2 regions of the Mesorhizobium sp. B283B1A genome follow, and region 2 is predicted to be linked to the other one. Evidence: predicted binding sites of a transcription regulator. Region 2 holds the regulator's gene; the other holds the start of a gene.
What was found. The regulator HrcA, encoded in region 2, represses chaperone genes, less so after heat shock. The targets are predictions, from matches to a motif close to GTTAGCACTCNCNNNNNGNGAGTGCTAAC.

Region 1 (7,856 bases), on a different contig from region 2:
CTCGACATCGACATGGCGCGCGCCGCCGACCTTCTGGGCATGGAGCGGCGGCAGGCCGAGGCTTTCCGCGACCTGGAACGCGGGCAGTTCATGGCGTTGGGTCCGGCACTGTCGCGCCGGCCGCTCGGCCTGCGCATCGGCCCGACCGATACCAGCCCCCGCAACGGCACGCCACGGTTGATGCCGCTGCCGGAATCCGCGCTCGAGGATGCCCGCGCCGTCATCCTGGCCGCCCCGCCGCCCGAAACGGCGCGCGCGCCGCGCCGGACGGCGTCGCCGGACCTGCTCGACCAACTGATGGCGGCGAAGTCGGCGGCCCTGGAAATCCGCCCCGAACCAGCTGAGCCGCTGATCAGCGCGGAGGATCTGGCGGAGCGGCGCGAGCGTGTCGACCGCGTGCTGCGCGCCGTGCTGGCCGAGCCCGATGCGGGGTTCCGCGTCATCGGCGTGCTCTATCAGGAGTTCGTGGTTCGCTGCCGCATCGAGGGCCTCGCCTCGGTCGTGCCGGACCTGCCCGCGTTCCGCCGCATGCTGACGCGAGCTCGCGCCGGCCTCGGCTCCGAGACGACGCAGGATGACGCATGGAGGGACGTTTCCGTCCGCGCCTCGCTGCTGCCCGACGACATGCAGGGCGTGTTCATGATGATCGCTCGCGCGGCGAAGGAGGGCTGGCCGTGCCCGAGCGATGCCGCGATCGCGCGCGCCTATGGCTCGCACTCGCTGCGCCGTGCCCGGCGCCTCCTGACCTATATCGAGGAGCAGGGGCTCATCGTTTGCCAGCTCGACGGCACGGGAAAGCGCACCGTGACTCTGGTCGAACTCGCCTGGGCAACGGCGCCCGGCGACCCCAACGCCGAGGAGGCGGAGCAAGGGAGCCTGGCGCTGTGAGGGGGCCATGACGCGTTCAACACCCGACGGATCGCATAGGCAGGCTGAGGGCAAGGTCGCCCGGGTGCGTATCATGGGGACGCCGAGGTCCGGCACGAATCTCGCGAAGCACCTGGTGGAAACTCATCTCGGGGTGTCTGTCGTCTTCGACCAGGGCTTTTGGAAGCATGGGATCTTTCCGGCCCTGATGAACGGACGCGACCTTGGATATGGAGACTTGCCCATCATCGTGATGAGCAAGGATCCCATCACCCAGCTCCTGTCATGGTTCCGCTTCAGCCGAAACGACAGCATTTTCCGGCCGGCCAAACATCTCGGTCCATTCCTGAACAGGCCATTCGAACTCAAGCAGGATTTTGCGCACCCAAAGATGGCCTACAGGTTCCGCACACCTGCCGATTATTGGAACCAGTTTTACTTTGCCATGGAAGCCCTGCGCCGCACCGGCGCACCCGTGCATTTCGTGGCCTATGAGCAGCTCGTTTGCGAACCTGCGCTTTGCCTCGGTGCGATTTCCCGGTTCCTCGATCTTTCTCCGCCTTTCGACGCCGGCACCACCGTGACCATCCCTCGGCACGCGATCGGTGCGAGCAATGACATCGACCGGCCCGCGGATCCGGCCGCCAACCAGGGCCCGTTCGATCCGGCGCGCGCGGATCTGGCATCGGCGCTCGCCAGGATCGGATGGCGCAATGCACGCCTTATCCTAGCCGACATCGATGGCGACGTGCTTGCTGCAACGGGCCGAGCCGGGTTTCGCAGGACCTGCCGGGAAGCGATCGGCCCAACGGCGATATTGAGGTCGTTGATCGGCTTCTGGTGAGCTGGTGCCGCGCGTCGCCTCCAAATGTCTACTTCGACTTCCGACCCAGCCCCATGGATTTGGCGAGTTTGGAGCGGGTCGCTCGCGCTACTGGATAGCGATGATGCCGTCGATGGCCCGCCATTCCGAAGGCTGGATCAGCCGGTGGTGGGCGACGCGAACCGAGTGCAGCGGGCCTTCGAGTTCGCGCTCCCAATAGGATAGGAACCCGTGAAGTTCGGGGAACTCGGGCGCAAGGTCATAATCCTGCCAGACATAGAGCTGGAGCAGGCTCGGATGATCGGGCAGGTGATAGTGAATCTCCGCCGTGGTCAGGCCGTAGCCTTCCATCTGGAGACGGAATTCCTTGCTGACGCTTGCGATCATTCGTTTCTCCTTCCTGTCGGGTATTAGGCATCCAGCCTGTCAAAAGGGTGATGGAATCGCCGCTCGGCTGGCGTAGTGCCGAGACGCCGCCGTCGCTGGTAGCCTGGAGCAGGCGGTCAAGCGCGCGGTTGGAGCTTTCGGCGGCAGGGGTGGATTTGAGCGGCGAACAAATCTGTTGGTCCATCGATGTGCTCCGTCTGCAAACAACTCCTTGAGCGGATCGCGGTTCCGGCGCCCGGGATGCGCCGGCCGCCTATAATCTGTTGAACAAAGATCGAAGATTCAAGCCGGCATCCGACCTGGATAAGGTCGCGATAACAGGCTCTTGGCACTCGCGGCGCATGAGTGCCAAAATTTTTTGGCGGGGCTCTTGAAACCGAAAAACGGCAAAACTAGCTCGATATGCGCGCGCGATGCCTGAGCAAGGGTCGCTGCGTTCCGCGCCGGCCGATTTTGCCGGTCCGGTTGCGGAGGAACCGCGAAAAACATGTTTGTCCAGAAGGAGAACGAAATGGCGTTCCGTCCATTGCATGACCGTATCCTGGTCCGCCGCATCGACGCCGAGGAAAAGACCGCGGGCGGCATCATCATTCCCGACACCGCCAAGGAGAAGCCGCAGGAAGGCGAGGTACTCGCTGTCGGTCCCGGCGCGCGCGACGACGGCGGCAAGCTGGTCGAGCTCGACGTCAAGGTCGGCGACCGCATCCTGTTCGGCAAGTGGTCCGGCACCGAAATCCGGCTCGACGGCCAGGATCTGCTCGTCATGAAGGAAAGTGACGTGATGGGCGTGATCGAAGAGGCCGCGCAGATCAAGAAGGCCGCCTGACGGCTTCTTGGAAATTCAACCAGTCAACGAATGCTGCCTAGATGAAGGAGTGATCCAATGGCTGCCAAAGAGGTTAAATTCCATACCGAAGCGCGCGAGAAGATGCTGCGCGGCGTCGATATTCTTGCCAATGCGGTGAAGGTGACGCTCGGCCCCAAGGGCCGCAACGTGGTGATCGACAAATCGTTCGGCGCCCCGCGCATCACCAAGGACGGCGTCACCGTTGCCAAGGAGATCGAGCTTGAGGACAAGTTCGAGAACATGGGCGCGCAGATGGTGCGCGAAGTGGCGTCCAAGACCAACGACATCGCCGGCGACGGCACCACGACGGCGACCGTTCTTGCCCAGGCCATCGTCAAGGAAGGCGCCAAGGCGGTTGCCTCGGGCATGAATCCGATGGACCTGAAGCGCGGCATCGACAAGGCCGTGGAGGCGGTGGTGGCAGAGCTGAAGGCCAATGCCCGCGACGTGACCAGGAATGACGAGATCGCGCAGGTCGGCACCATCTCGGCCAACGGCGATGCCGAGATCGGCCGCTTCCTCGCCGAGGCGATGGAGAAGGTCGGCAATGAAGGGGTGATCACCGTCGAGGAGGCCAAGACCGCCGAGACCGAGCTCGAAGTCGTTGAGGGCATGCAGTTCGACCGCGGCTATCTCAGCCCTTATTTCATTACCAATCAGGACAAGATGCGCGTCGAACTCGACGAGCCCTATGTGTTGATCCACGAGAAGAAGCTCTCAAACCTGCAGGCGCTGCTTCCGGCGCTGGAGGCGGTGGTGCAGTCGGGCAAGCCGCTGCTGATCATCGCCGAGGATGTCGAGGGCGAGGCGCTGGCCACGCTGGTGGTCAACAAGCTGCGCGGCGGCCTCAAGGTTGCTGCCGTCAAGGCGCCCGGCTTCGGCGACCGCCGCAAGGCCATGCTGGAGGACATCGCCATCCTCACCGGCGGCACGGCGATCTCGGAAGATCTCGGCATCAAACTGGAGAATGTGACGCTGGAGATGCTGGGCCGCGCCAAGAAGGTGGTGGTCGAGAAGGAGAACACCACCATCGTCGACGGTGTCGGCCGCAAGGAAGAGATTCAGGGCCGCGTCGCGCAGATCAAGGCGCAGATCGAGGAGACCACCTCGGACTACGACCGCGAGAAGCTGCAGGAGCGGCTGGCCAAGCTTGCCGGCGGCGTCGCGGTGATCCGCGTCGGCGGCTCGACCGAGGTCGAGGTCAAGGAGCGCAAGGACCGCGTCGACGATGCGCTCCATGCCACGCGCGCGGCAGTCGAGGAAGGCGTGCTGCCCGGTGGCGGCGTCGCGTTGCTTCGAGCCGCCAGGGCGCTTGATGCCGTCCAGACCGACAATCCCGACCAGAAGACCGGTGTCGAGATCGTGCGCCGCGCGATCGAAACGCCGGTGCGCCAGATCGCCGAGAATGCCGGCGCCGAAGGCTCGATCATCGTCGGCAAGCTGCGCGAGAAGAGCGAGTTCGGCTGGGGCTGGAATGCGCAGACCAACGAGTTCGGCGATCTCTATGGCCAGGGCGTGATCGACCCGGCCAAGGTGGTGCGCACGGCGCTGCAGGACGCAGCCTCCGTCGCCGGCCTGCTGGTGACCACCGAGGCGATGGTGGCCGAGAAACCGAAGAAGGAAGCCGCCAGCCCGGCGATGCCCGCCGGTGCCGGCATGGATTTCTGAGCCCATGCATGACCGCCCGCTCCCCGGCTGGGGAGCGGGCATCAGGATGAAATCGAGCGGAGGTAAACATGGATGCGATGGCTGGCCTTGGACCCCTGCCGGCGCCGACACATGAGGCAAAGGAGTTCCTGGCCTACGAAAAAGAATGCCGCAGCGTGCTGCAGCCGCGACTGGCAGGGCTGCTCGACATGGCCGAAGCCGCCGGCTGGAGCCGGCGCACCGCCGCCTCGGCGCTGATGTTCCTGGCGGCGCAGCAGGTGTCGGCGGCGGCTGCCGGCGGTTGAACCGGCGAGCGATGTTCGCCGCACAGAAGATGAAGGGCGTTGTTGTTTGGAGGTGGAGACGTGATCGCGGGCCGGTTGCGTGAATGCCTGAGAATACTGAGATGGGAGGCGGCTGACCTCGCCGCCGAACTCGGCCGTCCGCAAGGAGAGATTGCGGCCTGGCTTGACGGCCGCAGCCGATCTCCATTTGCCGTCGCCGCCTGGCTCGAGGCGCTGGTGAAGGCACACAGGATGTTGCCGGCGCCAGGCAGGGGCATGCCGGCGCTGGACTCAGCCAACATCGGGCCGGCCAACATCGGGCCGGCCAGGATCGAACTGCCCAGGTCGAGCCGGGCGCGATCGGCGGTGCCCAACCGGCGGCTCAATCTTCCATACAAGACATCCATGCACCCTGTCGGCGGCGGCGGGCCGCGCTCTCCTGTGTCAGGTCCGCCGCAGGTGCCGCATAATCGAGAGGAGGCAAAAGCCATGAATCGCGGGCAGTTTGAAGAACCGGTCACCGTTCTGGTCGGAATGGGCTTTCCGGTTGGGATCGAGAATGTGATGGAAGCCTACGCCCTGTTGCAGGATTGGCCGGCCGCCGGCCGCAACGGCGCGCACGCCATTGCGCTCAACGCCTGCAAGGCCGGCATTGCCGGCGAGATCGACCCCGAAACCGTGCGGGCAACGCTGGTCAGCTTTGCACGACGCAATGACATATTGGTGCAGGACATGGTTGCGCCGGCCGTAGCGCTGGGCGATGCGCCGCGTGCGGGCGAACTCGCGGGTTGACCATAGGGCCCGCCGCTCGGCTTTCGCGCCAGGCGGCGGGCACAGCCTTGATGGAACCAAGCGACGGGCACACAGGTTTAGAGCAATTCCAGGAAAAGTGTGACACGGTTTTCCGTCCGGAATTGCGTAAAAACAAAGAGATAGAGCGGTTCGCCGTTTCCGTGAAACGGTGAAATGCTCTAGCCGGCGTCGGTTCCCTGATGCGAGGCCATGTCATGAGCATCCTGCAAAGCATGAAGAAAGCAGCCGAACAGGTTACCGGCGTTGCAAGACCAGACAGGCGACAGGCCGCCGATCTCGTAAGGCCGCGAAAACCGAATGAATTCAGGTTCAGGGACGATGGTCTGGTGCCCAACCATCCATCCTGGCCGCTTGTCGTCTATCGCGGCGCCGTGCGGCTGCCGCAAGAATTCGATCCCGCAGCGGTCATGGAGGAGCTTTTCGGCGCCAATGGCTGGGGCGACAACTGGCGCGACGGCATCTACAGCTACGTTCATTACCATTCGCGCATCCACGAAGTGCTCGGCGTCGCGCGCGGCACGGCCAAAGTTCAGTTTGGCGGCGATAAGGGACGAACGCTGGCGCTGAAGGCGGGCGATGTCGCGGTTCTCCCGGCCGGCACCGGACACCAGCGGATCTCGGCGTCCGGCGACTTCCTCGTGGTTGGCGCCTATCCCGCATCCGGCACCTACGACATATGCACGACCACCGCCGACCACGCCAAGGCGATCGTGACGATCCCCAGGGTAGGCCGTCCGCGAAAGGACCCTGTCTATGGAAGCGAGGGGCCGTTGCTGACGGCCTGGAAGAAAGACTGAGGCGGTTCCAGCGAAGGCCAGGCGGTCGGGAACTACCGCTCCTCCACTATCCGCAAATAAGCCGCCGTCACGAACAGCACGATCAGCCCGAACAAGATCCGTCTCGCCCCCTCCGGCATCTGCAGGATGGTCAGCAGCGTCGTTAGCACGGTGAGGATCAAGGCGCCGATGATGGTGCCGGTATAGCCGCCGCGGCCGCCGAAGATGGAGGTGCCGCCGATGACGGCGGCGGCGACCGAGGGCAGCACCAGGGGTTCGGCGAGCGAGAGCGACGGGGCCTTGATGAGGCCGATGTAGAGCAGACCGGTGATGCCGGCGAGCACGCTGGAGGTGATGTAGAGCGCGGTGATCACCTGCCAGTACTGCACGCCCGACAGCCGCGTTGCGCGCTCATTGTCGCCGACTGCGTAGAGCAGGCGGCCGAAGCCGGTGCGGGCGAGCGTGAAGACGATCAGCGCGGCGAGCGGCACGAACAACAGCAGGGCGTTGGGAAAGCCCGAGGTGACGCCGGTGCCGAGCCAGGCGAGGAAGTCAGGGATTTTGGCGCCGGACGCGATCACCGTACGCTGGTAGACCTGCAGGCAACCGGTGCCGATCAGGCTGGTGCCGAGCGTCATGATCAGCGGGTGGACGCGGAAGACGCCGACGCCGATGCCGTTGACCAACCCGATCAGCACCGCCGGCATCATCGCCAGCAGGAAAGCCACCGCCGGGTCCTGGTTGACGACTTGCGTCGCCATGATGAAGGCGCTCATCGTCGCCACCGTGCCGACCGACAGGTCGATGCCGCCGGTCAGCATGGTCATGGTCTGGCAGCCGGCGAGGATCGCCAGCGGAATGGCGAATTTGATGGTGTTGGCGATCCAGCGCTCGTTGACGATGCCGGGGCGCAGGATCTGCAGGATCACCACCAGGATGACGAGCAAGATGATCAGCGGGATCAGCGGCCGGTCGGCCATGAAGCGCTTTAGGCGGCGGCCGAAGGGGACGGGGGTGATCGCGGTGGTGCTCATGGGGTGGCTCGCGATAGAGTTGGCGCGACGCATCTTTCCCTTCTCCCCTTGTGGGAGAAGGTGGATCGGCGCGATAGCGCCGAGACGGATGAGGGGTGCTCCAGCGGAGTGAGACGTTGGCGTTCCCTGGACCCCTCATCCGTCTTGCCGCTGCGCGGCAATCCACCTTCCTCCACAAGGGGGGAAGGTGGAAGCGCATGCCGATGCACCCTCATCATTGCCGCCCCCGCATGGTAATAAACGCGCCGAACATAACCACGGCGACCATGATGGCGCCTTCGATGATGGCGGTGACGTTGGGGTCGATGGCGAGCAGGGTGAGATCCGTGCGCACCAGGCGCAGCACGAAGACGGCGACGATGGGGCCGAGCAGGCCGC
Region 2 (7,856 bases):
ATCAGGCATTCCGACACCGAACCCCACAGCACGACGGAGCACTGACCGGACGATGCCCAATCGCTTCGATATTTTCATCACCCGTCTTGAAACGAAGAGCGCACGCCATGGCGTGCCGCTACCCCCGATAGGCGACCAGCACAGCACCCGCCGCGATAAGGGCGACGCCAAGCCAGTTCGCTCCGGAGAGGCGCTCGCCGAGAAAGATCGCACCAAACACCGCCACAAGCACGACGCTTAGCTTGTCGATGGGCGCCACCTGCGCCGCATTGCCGATCTTCAGCGCGCGGAAATAGCAGAGCCAGGAGGCCCCGGTCGCCAGGCCGGAGAGGCCGAGGAACAGCCAGGTCTTTGCCGAGATCGTGGACGGCGACTGGAACTGACCGCTTGCCAGCAGGATCGCCCCGAGCACGGCCAGGATGATGACCGTGCGGATGAAGGTGGCGAAATCGGAATTGATGTTCTCGATGCCGACCTTGGCGAAGATCGCCGTCAGGGCGGCGAAAGCCGCGGACAGCAGCGCCCAGAATTGCCAGGAGGAGAAGGTCAGGTTCATTCGGGCCTCGCGCTTCGGGTTTCAACCGAGATAGCGTGAAACGCGCGCCTTAAGAAGCTCGATCAACTCCATATCCATGAACTCGTAGTTATCGGGTATATCGAGGCAGATGACCCGAGCCTTCGTCAGGCTGGCCTTGAATTTCTTCTGCAGCTTGGTGCGGTGCACCTTTTCCATGACGAAGATGATGTCGGCCCAGGCGACCAGCTCATGCGTCAGCGGCGTATCGGCGTCGTGGTTGGTTCCCGCCGACGCGACTTCGATATCCTGGCGCTTGGCAAACACCTGTTCGGCCGTCGGGCTGCGCAAGCGGTTCTGGCTGCAGACGAAGAGGACGTTTTTCAAAGTTAGCGCGCCAAATCCGCCACCACGGCGTCGAGCACGATCATGCCGGCCGCTGTGGCGCGGAGCCGCGTATTGCCGATCGGCGCCACCAGCCCTTCGCCCTGCAGCACCGACAGCCGCGCGCTCGACAGGCCGCGACCGGAGAACGCCTCGTAGCGCGACAGATCGATGCCTTCGGCCAGCCTGAGCCCCATCAGCAGGAACTCGTCGGCCTCTTCCGAGCGCGTCAGGGTCTCGCCGCCGGTGATGCCGTGGCCCTTGGCCTCGACCAGATTGGCCCAGGTTTCCGGCATCCGCTCGGCGATCGTCACCGTGCGGCGGCCATGCTCGACGAAGCGGCCATGCGCGCCGGGACCGACGCCGACATATTCGCCATATCGCCAGTAGGTGAGGTTGTGGCGGCTTTCGGCGCCCGGCCGGGCGTGGTTGGAAATCTCGTAAGCCGGCAAACCATGCGCCGTGGTGATCTCCTGCGTCAGCGCATAGAGGTCGGCGGCGTGGTCGTTGTCGGGGATGATGAATTTCTTCGCCGCGTGCAGCGCGTGGAAGGGCGTGCCTTCCTCGATGGTCAGCTGGTAGAGCGACAGATGGTCGGCGGCATGGCCGATCGCCTGTTCGAGCTCCGATGCCCAGGCCTCCGGCGTCTGGCCGGGCCGCGCGTAAATGAGATCGAAGGAGAGCCTCGGGAATATTTCCCGCGCCAGCCCGATGGCGTGCAAGGCCTCCTCGACATTGTGCAGGCGGCCGAGGAAGCGCAGATCCTTGTCGTTCAACGCCTGTACGCCAAGCGAGACGCGGTTGACGCCGGCCGTCCGGTAGCCGCGAAACCGTTCGGCCTCGACCGAGGACGGATTGGCCTCCAGCGTCACCTCGATGCCGTCAGGCACGGTCCAGTTCCTGGCGACGGCGTCCAGAACCCTGGCCACGGTTTCCGGCTTCATCAGCGAGGGCGTGCCGCCACCGAGAAAGATGCTTGTCACCTCACGCGGGCCGGTGCGCTGGCGCATCGTCGCTAGTTCCGCCTCGAAGGCGGCGGCAAAGCGCTCCTGGTCGACCGGCTGGTGGCGAACATGGCTGTTGAAGTCGCAATAAGGGCATTTGGCCGCGCAGAACGGCCAATGAATGTAGACGCCGAAGCCGGGGGCCCGGTCGAGCAGCATGCTCATGCCTCGCCCAATCTCGCCAGATCCAATCGTGCCTGGGCGAATTTCTGGAAGGCACGGGCACGGTGCGACAGCGCGGTCGACTGGCCAGGCTTCCAGCCATGCTTTTCCTCGGCGCTCATCTCGCCAAACGTCTTGTCGAAACCATCCGGCAAGAACACCGGGTCGTAGCCGAAGCCGAGCTCGCCGCGCGGCGGCCAGACCAGCGTGCCCTCAGCCTCGCCGCGATAATATTCGGCCTCACCGTCGGGGAAAGCGAGGCAGATGACGGCGACGAAGCGGCCCTTGCGCTGCTCCGGCAAAGCGGCTCCCACTTCCTGCAACGCCACTTCGGTGCGCTGCATGGCCATGGCGAAATCCCTGCTGCCGTCAGGGGTTTCGGCCCAGTTGGCGGTGTAGACGCCGGGCGCGCCATCGAGCGCGTCGACGCACAGGCCGGAATCGTCGGACAGCGCCGGCAGGCCGGTCGCCTTCGCGGCGGCCAGCGCCTTGATGTAGGCGTTTTCCTCGAATGTGGTGCCGGTTTCGTCGGGTTCCGGCAGGCCATAGTCCTTGGCCGACTTCGCCTCGAAGCCGAACGGCCGCATCAGGTCGGCGAACTCGCGCAGCTTGCCGGCATTGTGGCTGGCAACGACGATCTTCTTGCCGTCAAGATTATGCATCAAAGGCCCCAGATTCTTGGCTCGGCAAACTCGATCGAATTGCCCGAGGGGTCGCGTATATAGATCGAACGGCCGCCTTGCGGCCATTCGAATTCGCTTTCGATGGCGATCTTTTTGGCCTCCAGAAGCGCTTTCCAGCCGGCGAGTTCGTCAGCGGTCGCCGCAAAGCAGAGATGGCCTTCGCCGACCGTGCCATGCGGCGGCACCTTCAGCTTGGTATCGGGCGCGGGTGGGATCTTGGTTGCCTCGGCGTTGAAGATGAGCAGCACACCGGGTCCGCAACGGAAGAAGAGGTGGCGGCCTTCGAGCTTGCCGAGGAGGTGAAGGCCGAGGGTGTCGGAGTAGAAGGCTTCGGCCGCCGCCAGATCGGTGACGTAGAGGGCTGATTCAAGAATGGCGGAGGGCGTCACGAGGCGCCCCCCTCTGGCCTGCCGGCCATCTCCCCCTCAGGTGGGGAGATTGGCAGTTTCAACGCCTCGCATCTCACGCCGCCGGAAATTGGCGAAACCCAACCGGATAGCTGATCTCCCCCCTTGAGGGGGAGATGGCCGGCAGGCCAGAGGGGGGCGCTCAAGCTCGCCATTTGGCCCTAAGCCACCGCCATCTGCTGCAAACTCACCAGGCGCTGGATGCCTTTCTTGGCCAGGCCCATCAAATCCGCGAACTGCCCTTCGGAGAACGGCTCGCCCTCGGCGGTGCCCTGGATCTCGACGATGCCGCCCTTGCCGGTCATGACGAAATTGGCGTCGGTGCCGGCCGATGAATCCTCGATGTAATCGAGGTCGATGACCGGCTGGCCGTCATGGATGCCGCAGGAAATCGCCGCGACATGGTCCTTCAGCACCTTGGAAACGCTGGTCATCTGCCGCGCTTCCATCCAGCGCAGGCAGTCGTACAGCGCCACCCAGCCGCCGGTGATCGAGGCGGTGCGGGTGCCGCCATCGGCCTGGATGACGTCGCAGTCGACGGTGATCTGCTGTTCGCCCAGCGCCTGCAGGTCGACCACGGCGCGCAGCGAACGGCCGATGAGACGCTGGATTTCCAGCGTGCGGCCGCCCTGCTTGCCGGCGGATGCCTCGCGGCGCATGCGCTCGCCGGTCGAGCGCGGCAGCATGCCATATTCGGCCGTCACCCAGCCCTTGCCGGAATTGCGCATCCAGCCCGGCACCTTCTCCTCGAGGCTCGCCGTGCACAGGACATGGGTGTCGCCGAACTTCACCAGGCACGAGCCTTCGGCGTGCTTGGAGACGCCGCGCTCGAAGGAGATGGCGCGCATTTCGTCGAATTGGCGTTTGGAGGGGCGCATTCAGGCTTCTTTCCCGTTATTTCTTCAAAATCGGCATTTTTTCGGATTCGTGGCCGGCTTGTAGCCTCACCAAGCCTAGGGCGCAAAGGAAAATGGCCGTACACAGACGCCGGGCGATCTGACGCAGACGCCGGGCGATCTGATGCAGACACCGGGTTGCGCCCACCGTGCCGAAGTCTATATCCTGAACAAGGAGGTTTTTGGCCGTATGACCAAGGCAGTCGATCCGAGTTCGCAATCGCCCGCACTTCAATCACTCGACATGCGCTCACGCGACATCTTCCGGCGCATCGTCGATTCCTATCTCAGGGATGGCGAGCCCGTGGGCTCGCGCAGCCTGTCGCGCATCCTGCCCTCCTCGCTGTCGCCGGCTACCATCCGCAATGTGATGAGCGACCTGGAACATCTCGGGCTGATCTATGCGCCGCACATCTCGGCCGGCCGGCTGCCGACGCAGGCCGGCCTGCGTTTCTTCGTCGATGCCTTCATGGAACTTGGCGACCTCTCCGACGAGGAGCGCCGCACCATCGAGGCACAGGTGCGGGCCTCGGGCTCGGGCGCGACGCTGGAGCATATGCTGACCGAGGCCAGCCAGATGCTGTCGGGCATGTCGCGCGGCGCCGGCCTGGTGCTGGCCGCCAAGAACGAGGTGGCGCTGAAGCACATCGAATTCATCCAGCTGGAGCCGACCAAGGCACTTGCCGTGCTGGTGTCGCAGAATGGCGACGTCGAAAACCGCGTCGTCGAGCTGCCCGCCGGCATCACCGTCTCGCAATTGCACGAGGCCTCGAATTTCCTCAACGCGCATATTCGAGGCCGCACGCTGGCCGAGGCACGGACCGAGATCGCTCGCATCAAGGAAGAGACAAGGGCAGCGCTGGACACGCTGTCGCAGGATCTCGTCGAGAAGGGGCTGGCGGTATGGGCGGGCGCCGAAAGCGGCCTGCCGGCGCGGCTCATCGTGCGCGGCCGGGCCAACCTCCTCGAAAACGTCACCGCGCAGGCCGATATCGAACTGCTGCGGCACCTGTTCGAGGACATGGAGACGCAGGATGGGCTGATCCAGCTGCTTGACCTGGCCGAGCAGGGATCAGGGGTGCGCATCTTCATCGGCTCGGAAAACAAGCTGTTCTCGCTGTCGGGCTCGTCGCTGGTGGTCGCGCCCTATCGCGACAAGGATGCCCGCGTCGTCGGCGCGCTCGGCGTCATCGGCCCGACCCGGCTGAATTACGCGCGCATCGTGCCGATGGTGGATTACACGGCACAGCTGATATCGCGCATGCTGCGCTAGGTGTATTGATATTCAGCCGGCCTGCGAGCGGCGACTTCCTGCGCTTCCTGGCCGCCAAGGAGAAAAAGAATGGCGCTCGAAGAGTTCAAGGCCCGGATCAGCCTGCTGCTGGAGGAAATGGTCAACCAGCCGGAAGACCAGCACGAAATCCAGGAACAGCTGCGCGAGAAGCTGCGCGAAATGCGCGCCATGGGCCTGCCGCTGCCGGCGGATCTCGTCGCCTTGGAAAAGCGCCTCGACGACGATTTTTACGCCGCCGGGACCTGAACCCGGAAGCAAGACGGAACCCAGGGACAAACCGGCCGTTGATTTCCTTCGCGACCAGGTGGAGGGACGACAATGATCGCTGGGACCCGAATGGCCGGACTGGGGCTTTCCGCACTGCTCCTCGCGACCGCGGCGTTCGCCCAGCAGGCCGATCAGCCGGTGCTGAAGGGTCCGGCCGCCTTTGGCGACTGGCGCGCCGACAAGCCCGGCGTGCGCCGCCTGATCAAGCCGGAAGACCTGCCGAAGCCCAATGTCGCCAAGTCGGCCTCGAACAGCGCCGGCCTTGCCGAAAGGCCGGCGGACGCCAAACCCCAACTGCCGGAAGGCTTTTCAGCCGAGCTGATCGCGTCGGGCATCGACAATCCGCGGGTGGTGCGCACAGCACCCAATGGCGACCTGTTCGTCGCCGACAGCGAAGCCAACCAGGTCCGCGTCTACCGCCTGACCGAGGGCAGCGCCAAACCCGCCGAGAAAAGCATCTTCGCCGGCGATCTCAACCAGCCCTACGGCATTGCCTTCTACCCGCCGGGCAGCGACCCGCAATGGGTCTACGTCGCCAACAGCGACAGCATCGTGCGCTTTGCCTACCGCAATGGCGACCTCAAGGCATCCGCCGACCCGGAAACCATCGTCGACGACATTCCCTCGAACCATCACTGGACGCGCGACATCGCCTTTTCGCCTGACGGCAAGACGCTCTATCTGTCGGTCGGCTCGGGCTCGAACGCCGCCGGGGAAATGGGCAAGAACCCGAGAGGCGGACTCGAGGCATGGGTCAAGTCAAAGCCGCTCGGCGCCAGCTGGGGCTCCGAAGAGGGACGCGCCGACGTGCAGGCCTTCGACCCCGACGGCAAGAACGGCCGCACCGTCGCCACCGGCCTGCGCAACTGCTCGGGCATGACCGTCCAGCCGGCGACCGGCGCGCTGTGGTGCGTCGTCAACGAGCGCGATGCGCTCGGCGACAATGTGCCAGCCGAATACGCCACATCGGTCAGGGAAGGCGCCTTCTATGGCTGGCCCTGGTACTATATCGGCAACAACGAAGATCCGCGCCACAACGGCGAGCGCCCCGACCTTGCCGGCAAGGTCGATATTCCCGATGTGCTGATGCAGGCGCATTCGGCGCCGCTCAACATCGCCTTCTACGACGGCAAGGACCTGCCCGCGGACGCGGGATTTCCGAGGGAATACCGCGGCGATGCCTTCGTCGCCCTGCACGGCTCCTGGAACCGCGGCAACAGGACCGGCTACAAGGTCGTGCGCCTGCTGTTCAGGGATGGCAAGCCGACCGGCGAATACGAGGATTTCATGACCGGCTTCGTCGTCTCCAACGGCGAGGTGTGGGGCCGGCCGGTCGGCGTGACGGTGGCCAAGGATGGCGCGCTGATCGTGACCGAAGACGGCAACGGCACCATCTGGCGCGTGACCTACGATGGCGGCCGTTCCTGATCCTGCAGGGCGGCGCAGCCCCTTCACCCGGATGAGGGGGCCAGCGCGACGTATCTCGGATGTCTGGTGCAATGGATTCCGACCCCAGAGAATTCAATTCTGGCCCGTTCCATGCGACAAGGCAGGCCAATCCGGGACCACCAGCCATGACCCTCACCGGCTTTCTCGCCTACAGTGCCGCCCTCGGCATCGCCGCCGCCATTCCCGGTCCCGGCGTCACCGCGCTGGTCGCGCGGGCGCTCGGCTCCGGCTTCCGTTCATCGCTGGCCATGTCCTTTGGCCTGATGCTCGGCGACCTCACCTACCTGACCGCCGTGGTGCTCGGCCTCGCCTTCGTCGCGCAGACTTTCGGCATGGTGTTCCTGGCGATCAAATGGGCCGGCGTCGCGTATCTGGCTTTTCTCGGCTGGCGTTTCTGGACCGCCGGTATCACCGCTGAAACCGTCGAGGCGAAGAAGGGCAAGGGCGGGTTGGCGTCGAGTTTCGTCGCCGGGCTGACCGTCACGCTCGGCAATCCGAAGACGATGATCTTCTACCTGGCGATCACGCCCACCATCGTCGACCTGAAGACCATCACGCTGGCCGATTACGGCATTCTGGTCGCGCTGACGATCGTCGTCCTATTCGTCGTGCCGGTGCCCTACCTTGCGCTGGCCGCCAAGGCGCGCTGGTTCCTGAAATCGCCGCGTGCGCTGAAGGTGCTGAACCGCACCGCCGCCGGCTTCATGGTCGGCGCCGCGGCGGCGATCGCCGCCCGCCAATAGCCTCTGCTCGGCCAAAATATTCCAGATATCGGCCTTTTCGGAAAACGGTTTTC

Region 1: the regulator HrcA is predicted to act here: its motif matches at 2,402-2,430, upstream of LB577_RS02015 (co-chaperone GroES).

The regions. Positions count from the first base shown of each region.
Region 1 is NZ_JAIUIQ010000002.1:124,652-132,507, reverse strand. Features, by position in the region: gene LB577_RS02030 (ATP-binding protein) at 1-888, shown strand, start outside; gene LB577_RS02025 (sulfotransferase domain-containing protein) at 1,106-1,711, shown strand; gene LB577_RS02020 (usg protein) at 1,799-2,077, opposite strand; gene LB577_RS02015 (co-chaperone GroES) at 2,589-2,903, shown strand; gene groL (chaperonin GroEL) at 2,961-4,592, shown strand; gene LB577_RS02005 (hypothetical protein) at 4,661-4,876, shown strand; gene LB577_RS33240 (DUF982 domain-containing protein) at 4,937-5,647, shown strand; gene LB577_RS01995 (cupin domain-containing protein) at 5,863-6,465, shown strand; gene LB577_RS01990 (ABC transporter permease) at 6,498-7,478, opposite strand; gene LB577_RS01985 (ABC transporter permease) at 7,693-7,856, opposite strand, start outside.
Region 2 is NZ_JAIUIQ010000034.1:49,036-56,891, reverse strand. Features, by position in the region: gene LB577_RS24640 (hypothetical protein) at 1-45, shown strand, start outside; gene LB577_RS24635 (EamA family transporter) at 119-556, opposite strand; gene LB577_RS24630 (low molecular weight protein tyrosine phosphatase family protein) at 578-901, opposite strand; gene hemW (radical SAM family heme chaperone HemW) at 904-2,067, opposite strand; gene rdgB (RdgB/HAM1 family non-canonical purine NTP pyrophosphatase) at 2,064-2,726, opposite strand; gene LB577_RS24615 (VOC family protein) at 2,726-3,136, opposite strand; gene rph (ribonuclease PH) at 3,316-4,032, opposite strand; gene hrcA (heat-inducible transcriptional repressor HrcA) at 4,241-5,323, shown strand; gene LB577_RS24600 (hypothetical protein) at 5,393-5,590, shown strand; gene LB577_RS24595 (PQQ-dependent sugar dehydrogenase) at 5,663-7,039, shown strand; gene LB577_RS24590 (LysE family translocator) at 7,186-7,803, shown strand.